4 regions of the Desulfopila inferna genome follow, and region 1 is predicted to be linked to each of the others. Evidence: riboswitches for the same ligand, from Rfam matches in the RefSeq annotation. Region 1 holds a riboswitch; each other region holds the start of a gene.
The links. A riboswitch is a leader RNA that binds a small molecule or an ion and turns the genes downstream of it on or off. The one in region 1 is predicted to bind cobalamin.
Positions count from the first base shown of each region.

Region 1 (3,134 bases):
AAATCCCCAGCGTCCGCCGAGCAGAAGGCCCGCCAGCATGACAAAAAGGTTTTGCATGACAATGGGAACTGGACCGATCGGAATGGCGATGTAGGAGCCCACAGCTATAAGGGTAGCCATGAGTGATGCATATACCATCGGTTTCAATTGTGCTGTTGATGAGTCCATCTTTATTGAATATCCTTTATTGGTAGAAACAATCGCCGTGTACTACCGTTTGGTGACTGCCGTCGTCCATTTGCAGAATTAAAGCACCGTCGCCATTTATGTCCATGGCAACTCCCTCGACTGTAGTTCTTAATGTAGAAATTCTGACGTGTTGGCCAATGGTGGAGTTACCGGCCTTCCAGTCCTCGATCACCGTAGCAGCATCAAAATTCTCAAGCCGCTTTTCGAAACGGTTCAGGAAATTTATCAGGATTTCTCTGCGCGGCACCTGCCTGCCCAGCAGTTCTCGCAAAGAAACTGCTGAAGGTTCTTCTTTTTTTGGATCATTGTTTACATTCAGACCGATGCCGATATTTAAGTGGCGGAGAAGATCGCCTTCACTTTCCATCTGGGAGAGAAACCCGCAAATTTTATGGGTGCCGACCAGGATATCGTTAGGCCACTTTAAAGACGCCGTAATACCATAGGAGCCTAGAAGTGCGGCCATCTCAACTGCGGCTGCCAGATTAACAAGACCGGCCAGCATTACAGGGACGATTGGGCGCAGAACAAGAGTAAAATACAACCCTCCATCGGCTGAAGCCCAGACTCTTTCCATGCGCCCGCGTCCCTGCGTCTGCCGTTCGGCTACAACGACGGTAAATTCAGGGCAGCCTTGCTGGGCCAGCTTGATAGCTTCATTCATGGTCGAAAGTATTTCCCCGAAATGATGAATTTGATCCTTGCGGTCACCAAATTCAAGGGGATTCAGACTGTCGGGGTCCGAACTCAAGAGATATCCTTTTGGCGAGGAGACAATAGGGATCCCGGACTTAACCATTCCCTGGATATGTTTCCAGACGGAGACCCTGCTGGTTCCCAGTTCTTCACTGATCCTTTCGCCGGAAAGGACATCATCAGCATCTCTGAGCAGATTATAAATTTTATCTTTTGGATTCATTTCGTTACCTTTATGTTGGAGAGGAGGTTAACGAAAATAGAAGTGGATGTCAATAATTTTCTGCCAGGTAGGGTCTGGTAAAGATGAGCATTTACGGAAGCTAAGGCTTCTCTACTCCAAATCCAGCAGCTCGAATGAAGTTAGTCACAGGCATATTTCGCTCCTCACTTCGCGAATTTCATCGAGGGATAGCCGGTTCCTTTCGTTTTCGCAGAAATTCCTTGTCCATTGTCATTGCGCATGTATTCATATGAGGGCAATGATGCGATCATGAAATCAATTGAATTTCTGAGTTGAGATGGTATAAGAAATTCATCAGGTGCACACTATGTTAAAAGGAAAGACGGTGTGAATCCGTCGCAAGCCAGTCATTGCTGTATACGAAGCCTGCAATAACTAAGTACAGAGTAGCCTGCTGTCTTAACTCTTGAGCATATCAAGATTCGTCACTGGAGGAAATCCGGGAAGGCGGTTATTTCGCAGAATAATTCGTAAGTCAGAAAGCCTGCCTGATATGGTGGCGTTGTTTCAGCCATCATCAGAGTTTACCTACTGGAGATTCTCTGTATCTGGGTATGCATTCCCTTATGCCCCTGTGGTTTTTACAGCGGGATGTTGGGTTGTATGCATATGATGTCGGATACGGAGAGTTGTCTCTTCCTGCCTGTTTTTCGTATCCAGACTTTATTTCACAGAGGTGTTATGCAGTGGATACGGAAAAGAATCAAAAACTTGGTCAGTATATTGGTCAGCTTATTCGTGGAGAAAACCTTTCAGAAGAGAGTGCCTACAACGCGTTTCGAATGGTGCTTGCCAACGAGGTTTCCGAGATGCATCAAGGGGCATTTCTCGCCGCTCTTACCGCAAAAGGTGAAACCGCAGAAGAGGTTGCCGGCGGCTGGAAGGCAGTATACGAGTTTGACACCGTAAAAGTGAATTTTGAAGGTTTGGCCGTTGTCGATAACTGCGGTACCGGCATGGACACCTTCAAGACATTTAACATCAGTACCGCTGCCTCGCTTGTGGCGGCTGCGGGAGGTGTCAAGATCGCCAGACATGGAGCTCGAGCTATCACTTCATCCTGCGGTACGGTTGATATGGTCGAACTGCTGGGAGTCGATGTGGAATGTGGTGTTGATCTGGTTAAAAAAAGTGTGACCGAGGCGGGGATCGGTCTTTTTAATGGCATGAGTTCCCAGGTCCATCCCCTGGCCCTTGGACGTATCCTTTCTCAAATCTGTTTTGGTTCTCCCCTCAATATTGCCGCCTCTCTTGCCCACCCAGGTCTTCCGAAATTTGCAGTTCGAGGAGTATATTCTCCAGCACTTTTGCAGCCGGTAGCAGAGGTTATGCAGGCCATTGGTTACAGTGACGCGATTATTATATATGGAGCAATAGACGGGAGTGACAAGGGCATGGATGAGGCTTCCGTCTGCGGCGAGACGGTTGGGGCCCGTTTAAGCGGGGGGAAGATTGAACCAATATCTTTTGTCCCGGAAGAAGTGGGTGTTTCTTTGCACGCACCCGAACTACTGATTTCAGAAAAGAATCGGGATATCGCTGCAAAAAATATGTGTGAACTCCTTGCCGGAAGAGGATCTACCGCACAAAATGATGCTGTGATTTTAAATAGCAGTTTGATTTTTTATGTTCAAAATCAAGTTTCCAGCATACAGGACGGAGTTGCCAGGGCTAGGGAAATCCTGCTGTCTGGCAGGGCCTTTGAGACGCTGGAGCAGTGGGTGTCGGTGCAGAATCGAGACGCAGATGCAGGACTTGCAAAACTAGCTGCCCTGACTTGCGGGTGACGCTAATGGTTGAGAAGGCTGCACAGCAAACAACGGAACTGCTCATCGTCAAAGTGGGCGACGATTACATTCGTTTTGCCGAAGGCGATTTCCGGCGATGCGGAATGAACAAAGCATCAGTATTCCCCCTTGCGGAGCTTGAAGAAGTGCAGGCAAAGTGCAGAAAAATGCTTATTAGCGTAAGCTTTGTTCGCTTAATGAAACTGACAATAATTGAA
Region 1 covers NZ_JAFFQE010000008.1:226,765-229,898, reverse strand. The annotation lists gene JWG88_RS18500 (biotin transporter BioY) at 1-168, opposite strand, end outside; gene JWG88_RS18495 (biotin--[acetyl-CoA-carboxylase] ligase) at 185-1,108, opposite strand; cobalamin riboswitch at 1,409-1,635, shown strand; gene trpD (anthranilate phosphoribosyltransferase) at 1,816-2,916, shown strand; gene JWG88_RS18485 (hypothetical protein) at 2,922-3,134, shown strand, end outside.

Region 2 (3,134 bases), on a different contig from region 1:
ATTGCAGAGATAGAGTGCAACAGTCGTTGTGCCAATATCCACAGCGATACCATATGAAGGTCGGTGTTGTTTCGTTTTATTGAAGGATTGGCTAAAGGAAGGTGGAAAATTCGCCGGAGCTTTTTCGATAATATGGGAAGAGAGCAGAGATGCTACCGGGATTTCTATGGAGAGATCTTCGGAAACTGTCACCTGACAAGCCTCTGTTGTCTTTTGAGTCCCATCGCAATGTTTTATCTTGATCAGGCATTTGCCACAGCCCCCTTTACCACCACAATCGGAACGCAGAAAAACAGAATGTTCAATCAAACTGTCCAAGAGCCTGTCTCCACCTGCAATTTGTATATTTAGCCCATGGGGAAAAATTTTAATATTATGATTGGACATTTATTCCTTTGTTTGCATCTCGCAAGCCTCTCTTTTTGAACAGACTTCACAGGTAGCCCTGACTTTCTTCACTTGATATCCCGGCCCTGTGCCGATTAAAAAGGAAATACTTTTAAACGGCATAAGCGTGTTATTCTCTTGCAGCCTGACATCGATCATGTCAAGCGGTAGCATTGAGCAGAGATTCGCTTGATCCTCCAACTCCCAACCATGGACCGATCCCGGACTGAGAAAGGGGCTTACTCCCCAGCCACGTTTTTGGGCGTACAACTCGACAATCTCGTTCACGGAGTACTTTAACTGATCCAGTAGTGTAAGACTGACAATATCATACAAGTAGGCGTCCAGCACCCGCCTTTTTCTGGATGCTTGGGCACTTGCCTCCTCCAGAGCTTGACCAACTGTGTAAACTCCTATAAGCGCTCTGGATGCTTGATGTAAAAATTTGCCAGAAAAGCCCAACGAAAGTTTGATTTTGTGCATTGATTGATTACAACACAACTGTAGGGTGTCATTGTCCTGCAGCACGACATCTACCCAACGATAAACGATTCGGGGGCACCATATTCCTCGAGCAGTACATAATATTTTTGAAGCTGCTTCAACAAGTGCCGCTCGGTTTTGCTTTCCCCTTAGTTTCGCTGTTACATTGTCAAGAGACAACTCCGCTTTCATGCCCGAAATCACCCCACCGACGCCTTCAAGAATTGGTTCTATTTTATATTCCATTTTAATAGAGATAAATCACGATTGCCTAGCGAATGCAGTCAATACATACAATTCAAAATGCCTCTGGAAAGTTCAAGTATAATCACAACTGGGATATAATCTGAAACTAGCATAAAATAGTAAAAAATGCTCGTAAAGCTCTCAAAAATGCTCCTCAGAGTTTCTGAATACAAGGGCTGGGAAATTTGGAAAAAACCTGGAGAATCTGTGGTAAAAAGCCTCCACTCCTTTGGGTTAAAAAAGAGATTGATTCTTCCCTTACCATTCGTTATAGAGGAGCGGATATTAGTAAGCGGATATTTGTTGACATCCGTTTTTTTCATTACTACGATGCAAATCAATTTCAGGTGCCCTTTAAGGGCTTAATCGGGAATCCCGTGAAAATCGGGAACGGACCCGCCGCTGTGATTCTACCTTGAAGAAAGGAACCCTCTCGATAACATATGCCACTGTGATGCTAAAATTCCAGCCAACCAAAAATTAAGCTGGATTCCAATCATGGGAAGGCTGTCAAATAGAGGGCGGAAAAGTCAGAAGACCTACCTGAAAGATATATAGATAGCAAATTTCGCGGACTATATTTTGCTGTCGGATCAGGCGATAAAAGGGTAATCCCCGGATCATTCATTCTTGAATTGGTCCGGGGATTTTTTTTTCGCCGGGCCCCAATTGAAGGTTGTAAATCAAGGAGAAAGACAATGTTTAAAGTAAAAATTGGGGGATTGAAGGGATCGGACTTAAAGGAAAAAACACTTGGTTTTGGTAGTTTTTTCACCATGACTGCAGCAACAACTCTTTCACTATCGGGTGTGTTCATAAGTGGAAATGTTCATGCAACGGCAGATGAAGTTCCATTAATGGATAAGGTCGTTGTTACCGCCTCGAGACAGGAAGAAAAGATTGCCGCTGTCCCTGCCAATGTAACTGTCATTACAGCGCAGGAAATCGCAAAATCACCAGCAGAAACGGTTCCTGAACTCTTGCGGATCACTCCCGGGATAGTAGTGAACGATATCACCGGCAATGGCCGCAATATAACGGTTGACCTAAGAGGGTTTGGTGAAACGGCAGCTTTGAACACCTTGTTGCTTATTGATGGCCGTCGGATCAATCAAGCTGATTTGAGTGGTGTAGACTGGACTCTTATTCCTAAAAACAGAGTTGAACGGATTGAAATTATACATGGCGGCAGGGGAAGTGTTTTATATGGAGACAACGCCGCTGGTGGAGTTATCAATATCATCACCAAAAAGGGGGAAGAGCTCCTCTTTTCAGGTGGTCTGGTTGCAGGGAGTTACGACACGATTCTATCCAGGCTGGCAGTCAGTGGTTCAACAGAAAGCCTAAGTTACGCACTGAGCACCAACTACCGAACATCGGACGGATATCGAGACAATAGTGGAACAGACGCCAGGGATATGGGTTTGAATCTTGACTATTTTTTTTCGGACCGTTTTAACGTCGCTCTTACCAGTAGCTATCATGAAGACGACACAGAGGTTCCAGGATCATTATTGCTGAGTGAATTAGAGAGTGGAGTGTCACGGAGAGCAAGTACCACACCTGAAGATTTCTCCGATATCAAAGATTATCATTTACAAATTGTACCGCAGGTTTTCTTCACTGAAACGAGCTATTTTCAAATGGAAAGTTCCACCAGGAGGAAGGAAAATACTGCATTTTTTTCCTTTGTCGGCGGGACATATAACGCAGAAACTGAGATTGATACAGTGGCTCTTTCTCCGCAAATTGTTATAAATGAAAAATTCTTTGGTCGTGATTCAAAGCTGGTTGCAGGATTTGATTATAGAAAGAGTAAAGAGGATATCGGCAACGAATCTGTTTTTTTTGGCGCACCATCTTCGGCAGCGTTTGAACTCTCGAAAGAAGATATGGGAGTTTATGGTAATGCAGAAGTATCGCTCAACAGCAAGGTGGCGGTTTCCGGTGGTTACCGCCATGATCGTGCCGAATTCGAATCATTTACCGACGGGCTCTCCGACAAAGTCACCATGGAT
Region 2 covers NZ_JAFFQE010000003.1:262,763-265,896, reverse strand. The annotation lists gene JWG88_RS09425 (ASKHA domain-containing protein) at 1-318, opposite strand, end outside; gene JWG88_RS09420 (hypothetical protein) at 388-1,116, opposite strand; cobalamin riboswitch at 1,445-1,677, shown strand; gene JWG88_RS09415 (TonB-dependent receptor) at 1,815-3,134, shown strand, end outside.
Region 2: it holds a riboswitch for cobalamin, as region 1 does, so the genes downstream of both, JWG88_RS09415 (TonB-dependent receptor) here and trpD (anthranilate phosphoribosyltransferase) in region 1, are expected to answer to the same signal.

Region 3 (3,134 bases), on a different contig from region 1:
ATCGCCTCTCTGGGGAATGATAATTGACGTCTTTGCCTGTCTCAACTCAGTAAAGCGTTCAGCGAGCAGTTCCATATCCGCTACCTCAAATGGCAGGATAATCTCTTTGGGAATATTGTCGCCATGAAAATAGAACTGGTTGAGTACCTGGGATACAATAGCCTGATCATCACCGAAGGGGTCCGCCAGAAAATAACTTCTGCTGCCGCTGATCAGGCCGCCCCTGATTATCAACACCGCAATGGCCACAGCAGCATCTTCCCTGACGAAGCCGAAAACGTCCTGGTCCCAAATATGACCGGCGGAAACCACCTGCTTTTCTAGGGTCCGGGAAAGGGCGCTTATCTGGTCCCGTTTTTTGGCAGCCCGCTCGAAATCGAAGGCGGCGGAGTACTGCTTCATCTGCCTCTCCAAAGTAGCAAGAAGGTCTTTATTTTTTCCTTCCAGGATCATAATTATCCTGGCCACATTATCCATATATGATTTTTGATCGGCATGACCGGAGCAAGGCGCCAGACATTGTCCCATCTGATAATTAAGGCATGGACGTTTCCTGGTTTGCAGTTTTCCGCCCTTGCAGCGCCGTAGCGGAAACAGTTTCGATATGAGTCGCAGTGTTGCCCACATGGCCGATGAAGAGGAATACGGACCGAAATAACGCGCTCCGTCCTTTTGTCTTCGCCGCGCCATCGTCACCCGTGGCCACTTTTCCTGGACTGTGACTTTAATCAGCGGATAATTTTTATCGTCGCGAAGGATAATATTGTATTTCGGCGCATGTTTTTTGATCAGAGAGGCTTCGAGGATAAGGGCCTCTTTTTCGGTACGGGTAATGATGGTATCGACCCTGTCTACCTGGGCGAGCATAATGGAGGTTTTGCTGTGGCTGCCGCCATTGAAACGGCTGTAGGAGGAAAGCCTTTTGACCAGGTCCTTGGCCTTGCCTACATAGAGCACCGCGGACTTGGAATCGAGCATCAGGTAGACGCCTGGGGAATGCGGTATGGAGCTGATAAGATCTTGAGAAAACATTAGAAAAATTATTTTAAAGTTTTGATTTGCGGTCAAATATTATAGTCATTGCACGGCGGCAATGCAACCAGCCTGGTAACTATTCAGCAAGAAGCCAAAACCGGCAGTTTTCCTTGAATAGTTACTCAGCATGAAGAAAACCATTTTTCCACTTTACATGGAAGCATCTTTCCGGTATTGAGTGAATAAATATCTTGCAGGTGTCACCAGGATGGTAAAATCGACGGTGATGAAAAGGGAATACGGTGCAAATCCGTAACGTTGGGCCGGCGCTGTAAGCGGGGACAAAAGCTGTATATACCACTGTTGCACTCATCTTGACGGTGAGAAGACGGGAAGGTTCAGCTGGAGGACGATCCGCAAGTCAGAAGACCTGCCTGTAAGACAAAAGACTTTGTAGTCCAGACAAGTCCATGGTGGAGTTCAGCTCTTCCATGGACTTTTTTTTTGCCCGCGGACTATCCATACTTAAAGAAGGATAACAGCAATGAAAACACAGATCGAAGTGGCAAAAGAAGGCAAAATCAGCGAACAGATGAGCGCGGTCGGGGAACAGGAAGGTATTGCCGCAGAGGATATCAGGCAAAGAGTGGCAGATGGCCATATCGTCATTCCGGTGCATCCGCATAGACCGCAGCAGAAAATTGTAGGCATCGGCAAAGGCTTGCGCACTAAAGTCAATGCCTCCATCGGCACTTCATCGGATATCTTCGATATCGATCTTGAAGTGCGAAAAGCGAAAATTGCGGAACAGGAGCAGGCTGACACCCTGATGGAGCTCTCGACCGGTGGAGATCTCGATTTAATACGCCGGGAGATTCTCGCAAATTGCTCACTCCCAGTAGGAAATGTTCCACTCTATCAGGCCTTTGCCGAAACCGCGGCAAAATACGGCAACCCCAATAAACTGGAGGCCGAATATCTTTTTGAGCTGATTGAGCGGCAGCTTGAGGACGGCATCTCCTTTATGGCAATTCATTGCGGTATCAATAGATATACCATCGAAAGGCTACGCAACCAGGGCTATCGCTATGGCGGTCTGGTCTCCAAGGGCGGCACCTTCATGGTCTCCTGGATGGAATACAATAACCTTGAAAATCCCCTGTATGAGCAGTTTGACAGGGTGTGTGCATTGATGAAAAAATATGACGCAGTGCTTTCCCTGGGCAACGGTATCCGCGCCGGAGCAATCCACGACAGCCATGACCGGGCGCAGATGGCGGAAATGATCATAAACTGCGAATTTGCCGAACTCGGCAGGGATATGGGTTGCCAGATGATGGTGGAAGGACCCGGTCATGTGCCGCTCGACGAAATTGAAGGCAATATAATGCTGGAGAAGGCCATGAGCGGCGGGGCGCCTTATTATGTCCTGGGGCCATTGCCTGCCGATTCCGGAGCCGGTTATGATCATATTACCGCGGCCATTGGTGCGGCAAGCTCAGCCTGGCATGGGGCCGACCTGATTTGCTACATAACGCCTGCCGAGCATCTCGCCCTGCCTAATGAAGACGATGTCCGGGAAGGGTTGCGGGCTACCCGTCTTGCTGCGCGCATCGGCGATATCGCCAAATATCCGGAGAGGCGCCACCATGAAAAAAAAGTGGCCCTGGCCCGGCGTGATACCGACTGGAAGGAGCATTTTCAGCTGCTGATGTTTCCGGAAAAAGCCGAAGAGGTAAGGCGCAGCAGGACTCCGGAAAATACCAGCACATGTACTATGTGCGGGGATTTTTGTGCAATGGAGAGAGGCATATCGCTCTTCAAGGATGATATCAGTTTAGAAAAGTGTCGTAACGTTCAGGACTGATATCAGGCCAGGGCGGCATTGAACAGCTTTTTGGTATACTCCTGCCGGGGAGCGGAAAAAACTTCCGCGGCAGGACCTGCCTCGACAATATTGCCATGCTGCATGACCACCACCTGATCGGCAAGAGCTCGAACTACTCTGAGATCATGTGAAATAAAAAGATACGTCATGTTGTATTTATCCTGCAGGCCTTGCAGTAATTTGATTATTTGCGCCTGGATCGTCATGTCCAGAGCTGAGGTTGGTTCATCGAGGACAAGAAATTGGGGACGGAGGATAACCGATCTGGCGA
Region 3 covers NZ_JAFFQE010000001.1:21,262-24,395, forward strand. The annotation lists gene uvrC (excinuclease ABC subunit UvrC) at 1-1,032, opposite strand, end outside; cobalamin riboswitch at 1,214-1,427, shown strand; gene thiC (phosphomethylpyrimidine synthase ThiC) at 1,520-2,842, shown strand; gene JWG88_RS00085 (ABC transporter ATP-binding protein) at 2,845-3,134, opposite strand, start outside.
Region 3: it holds a riboswitch for cobalamin, as region 1 does, so the genes downstream of both, thiC (phosphomethylpyrimidine synthase ThiC) here and trpD (anthranilate phosphoribosyltransferase) in region 1, are expected to answer to the same signal.

Region 4 (3,134 bases), on a different contig from region 1:
CCTGGTGCAGAAATGGGTGCCGGACAACAAGCGGGGAACAGCGTTGTCTGTTGTTTCGATCGGAATCGGCCTGGGTATTCCGTTGTGGAGCGGGCTGCTGCCGGTTCTGGTTTCTGGGTTCGGCTGGCGGACGGGCTGGATAAGCATGGGGGTTTTCGGTATGGCGGTAGCCGTGCTTAACCTGATTCTGGTGCGCAATCCGGAAGCAGTGGAAGAGCGCCTGGTTTCCGCGCACGAACGCATCATCTATGTGGGGATCATGTACAAAACCCTGCTCCGCAGCAGAGGATTCTGGATGGTCGGCATGTCGTACCTCCTGATCGGCTTCAATGTGCTTGTTCCTTTTACCTTTCTGCCGGTGTATGCCACCGAATCCCTGCATTTGGATTATGCCGTCTCCACCCGCTTTGTCGGAATCATCGCCCTCATGGGCGTCATCGGCCAATTGACCCTGGGGCCGCTTTCCGACCGAATAGGCAGAGGCAAGGTCATGATACTGTGCAGCAGTATCATGGGAACGGCCTGCCTGGGAATGGCGCTGGCGGGAACTGCAGGGACGCTTTACGCAGCAGCCGGCCTTTACGGGCTGGCCTATGGCGCAGTCTGGCCTATGTATGCGGCCGCGGCATCGGATTCCTTTCCCCGGAACCAGACGGGGAGCGTCGTCGGTCTGTGGACCGTCTTTTTAGGCCTCGGTTCCATCATATCTCCTGTAATTTGCGGGTGGACCATCGATATAACCGGCGTTTACACCTGGGCTTTTCTGCTGGGACTGCTTGCCGGATTCTTTTCCATCGGTTTCCTGATCGCCTATAGCAAAATCAGAGAATCGACCTCAGCATGACCTGATGCCCTCTCTTCATGAGCGGCCGGGAAAATTCTCCCGATCTTCCGGGACAATTAAAAGCCTTTTTTGTTCAGCCGGAATTTCCCGATGTGCAGGAGCTGTTTCAGCAACTATATCAGTGATGTCGCCGGAACCGCCAGCTCCATTGCCCCAGGTGAGTTCAGGCGGAAAAGATATTGCGCACAAAGCAGGAGATGAGGCTGCTTGACGGTTGTGGAGTTTTCTGGTAACAAGTTTAATAACGATAGATATCAGATGCGCAAGCTTAATAGGGAATCCTGTGCAAATCAGGAACGGACCCGCCGCTGTAATCGGAGACGAATCTCGCAAACAATGTCACTGCACCAGGTGTGGGAAGACGCGAGAGGAGGAAGAACCGAGAGTCAGAAGACCTGTCTGGTACAACAAGTCCGCATTCACCCTGGAACGGTGAGGGACTAACCATTTCGTGGATAAATCAGGGTAATCCCGGAACGTGTCAAAGCGCTCCGGGATTTTTTTTATTTATGGACACTCTACTGCCCGCTGAAATATGGTCGCAGCTTCTCTGGCCGCTGACGCGCATCCTCATCTTCGTTGCGCTCGGCCTGGTGGCAGCCAGCCTGATCGAATCGCTCAAATGGACAAACCATCTGGCCGCGCTGGCCCGTCCTCTGATCCGCCTGGGCCACCTTTCGGCAATTACCGGAGCAAGTTTTACCATGGCCTTTGTCTCCGGAGTGTCGGCCAATACCATGCTGGCGGAAGCGCTGGACAAGGGCAAGCTGGAGAAAAAGGAAATGATTCTCGCCAATCTTTTCAACTCGCTGCCCCGCTATTTTCTCCACCTGCCCACTGTTTTCTTTCTTACCGTCCCGCTCATCAAAGGAGCTGCCGTAATTTATGTCGGCATCACCTTTCTGGCTGCGCTCCTGCAGACCCTGACGGTGGTGGCGATAAGCAGGCTGCTGCTGAAAAAACCCAAAACTCCGGCCGCCCCCCCGCAAAAGGCTGCGAAAAAGCCGACCGTGCGCGAGGCGCTAAAGAAGAGTATGAAGAGACTGAAAAAGCGAATGAAGAGGATCGCGCTGTTTCTGGTGCCGGCGTATGTCCTTTTCTATATCCTCGGCCGCTTCAATGTTTTTGACCGGCTTGAAGAAATTTTTGCCGCCGCCTGGTTTCTCAGCTGGCTCCCTCCGCAGAGCCTGGGCATCGTTATTCTTCATGTAACCGCAGAATTCTCAGCCGGACTGGCCGCGGCAAGCGCTCTGCTGGCCAACAACAGTCTGGATATTCGGGAGGTGGTGCTGGCCCTGCTGGCCGGCAATATCCTGGCCGCACCCATCCGGGCGATTCGGCATCAGCTCCCCTATTATGTGGGGATCTTTCCTCCTCGGCTGGCCATGGAACTGGTGGCGGTGAGCCAGCTGGTCAGAGCGGCATGCGTGATTATTATCGGCTTCTGTTATTATCAAATCACTCTTGGGTTATGAAAAAATATATGAATCCGGCAATCTCAGTCCATTTGCTGCGCACTCTCTCTATTCTCCGGTGGGAATCAAGGAAAACCGCTCTTCTTGCCATCCTCTGCTCTCTGGTGTTCTGCACCGCTCCGGCGGCAGCCTCCACTCGGAACGATACCGGCAAAACCTATAAGCGCATCATATCGCTGTACTCCGCTCATACCGAAAATCTGGTCAGCATGGGCGCCGCAGACCAACTTATCGGCATCTCCCCCTCGGATAATTTTCCTGCCAATATCTTGGACAAGCCGCGTTTTTCCTATCGCGAGGACCCGGAGAGGTTTATTGCCGCCGGTCCGGATCTCATCCTGGTGCGGCCCATGATAGAACGCTCCTATCCCCAGCTGATGGCCAAACTGCGTGAGGCCGGTATTGCCGTGGTTTCACTGCAGCCCACCACGGTCGATGAAATTTTTCATTACTGGCGGGAGTTGGGCAGACTGAGCGGCAGGCAGAAAAACGCGGAGGATATGATAGAGCATTTCAGGGCCGGGATAGACGCCATCGGCGCTTATGTCTCCCGCATTCCTCAGGACGAGCGACCATGGGTCTATTTTGAATCGATGCATCGCAAGATGAAAACCTTCGCCCCCTCCTCCATCGCCCTCTTCGCCCTGGAGCAGGCCGGAGGACGAAATGTGGCAACAGATGCCGGGCAGATCCGCAATACCAACATTGCCGCATATTCCAAGGAGCGGATCCTCTCTCATGCCGCCAAGATCGATGTCTTTATCGCCCAGAAAGGGAGGATGAATCCGGTGGATATCGATACCATCCGCAACGAA
Region 4 covers NZ_JAFFQE010000002.1:306,701-309,834, forward strand. The annotation lists gene JWG88_RS05395 (MFS transporter) at 1-844, shown strand, start outside; cobalamin riboswitch at 1,084-1,261, shown strand; gene JWG88_RS05400 (hypothetical protein) at 1,354-2,319, shown strand; gene JWG88_RS05405 (ABC transporter substrate-binding protein) at 2,328-3,134, shown strand, end outside.
Region 4: it holds a riboswitch for cobalamin, as region 1 does, so the genes downstream of both, JWG88_RS05400 (hypothetical protein) here and trpD (anthranilate phosphoribosyltransferase) in region 1, are expected to answer to the same signal.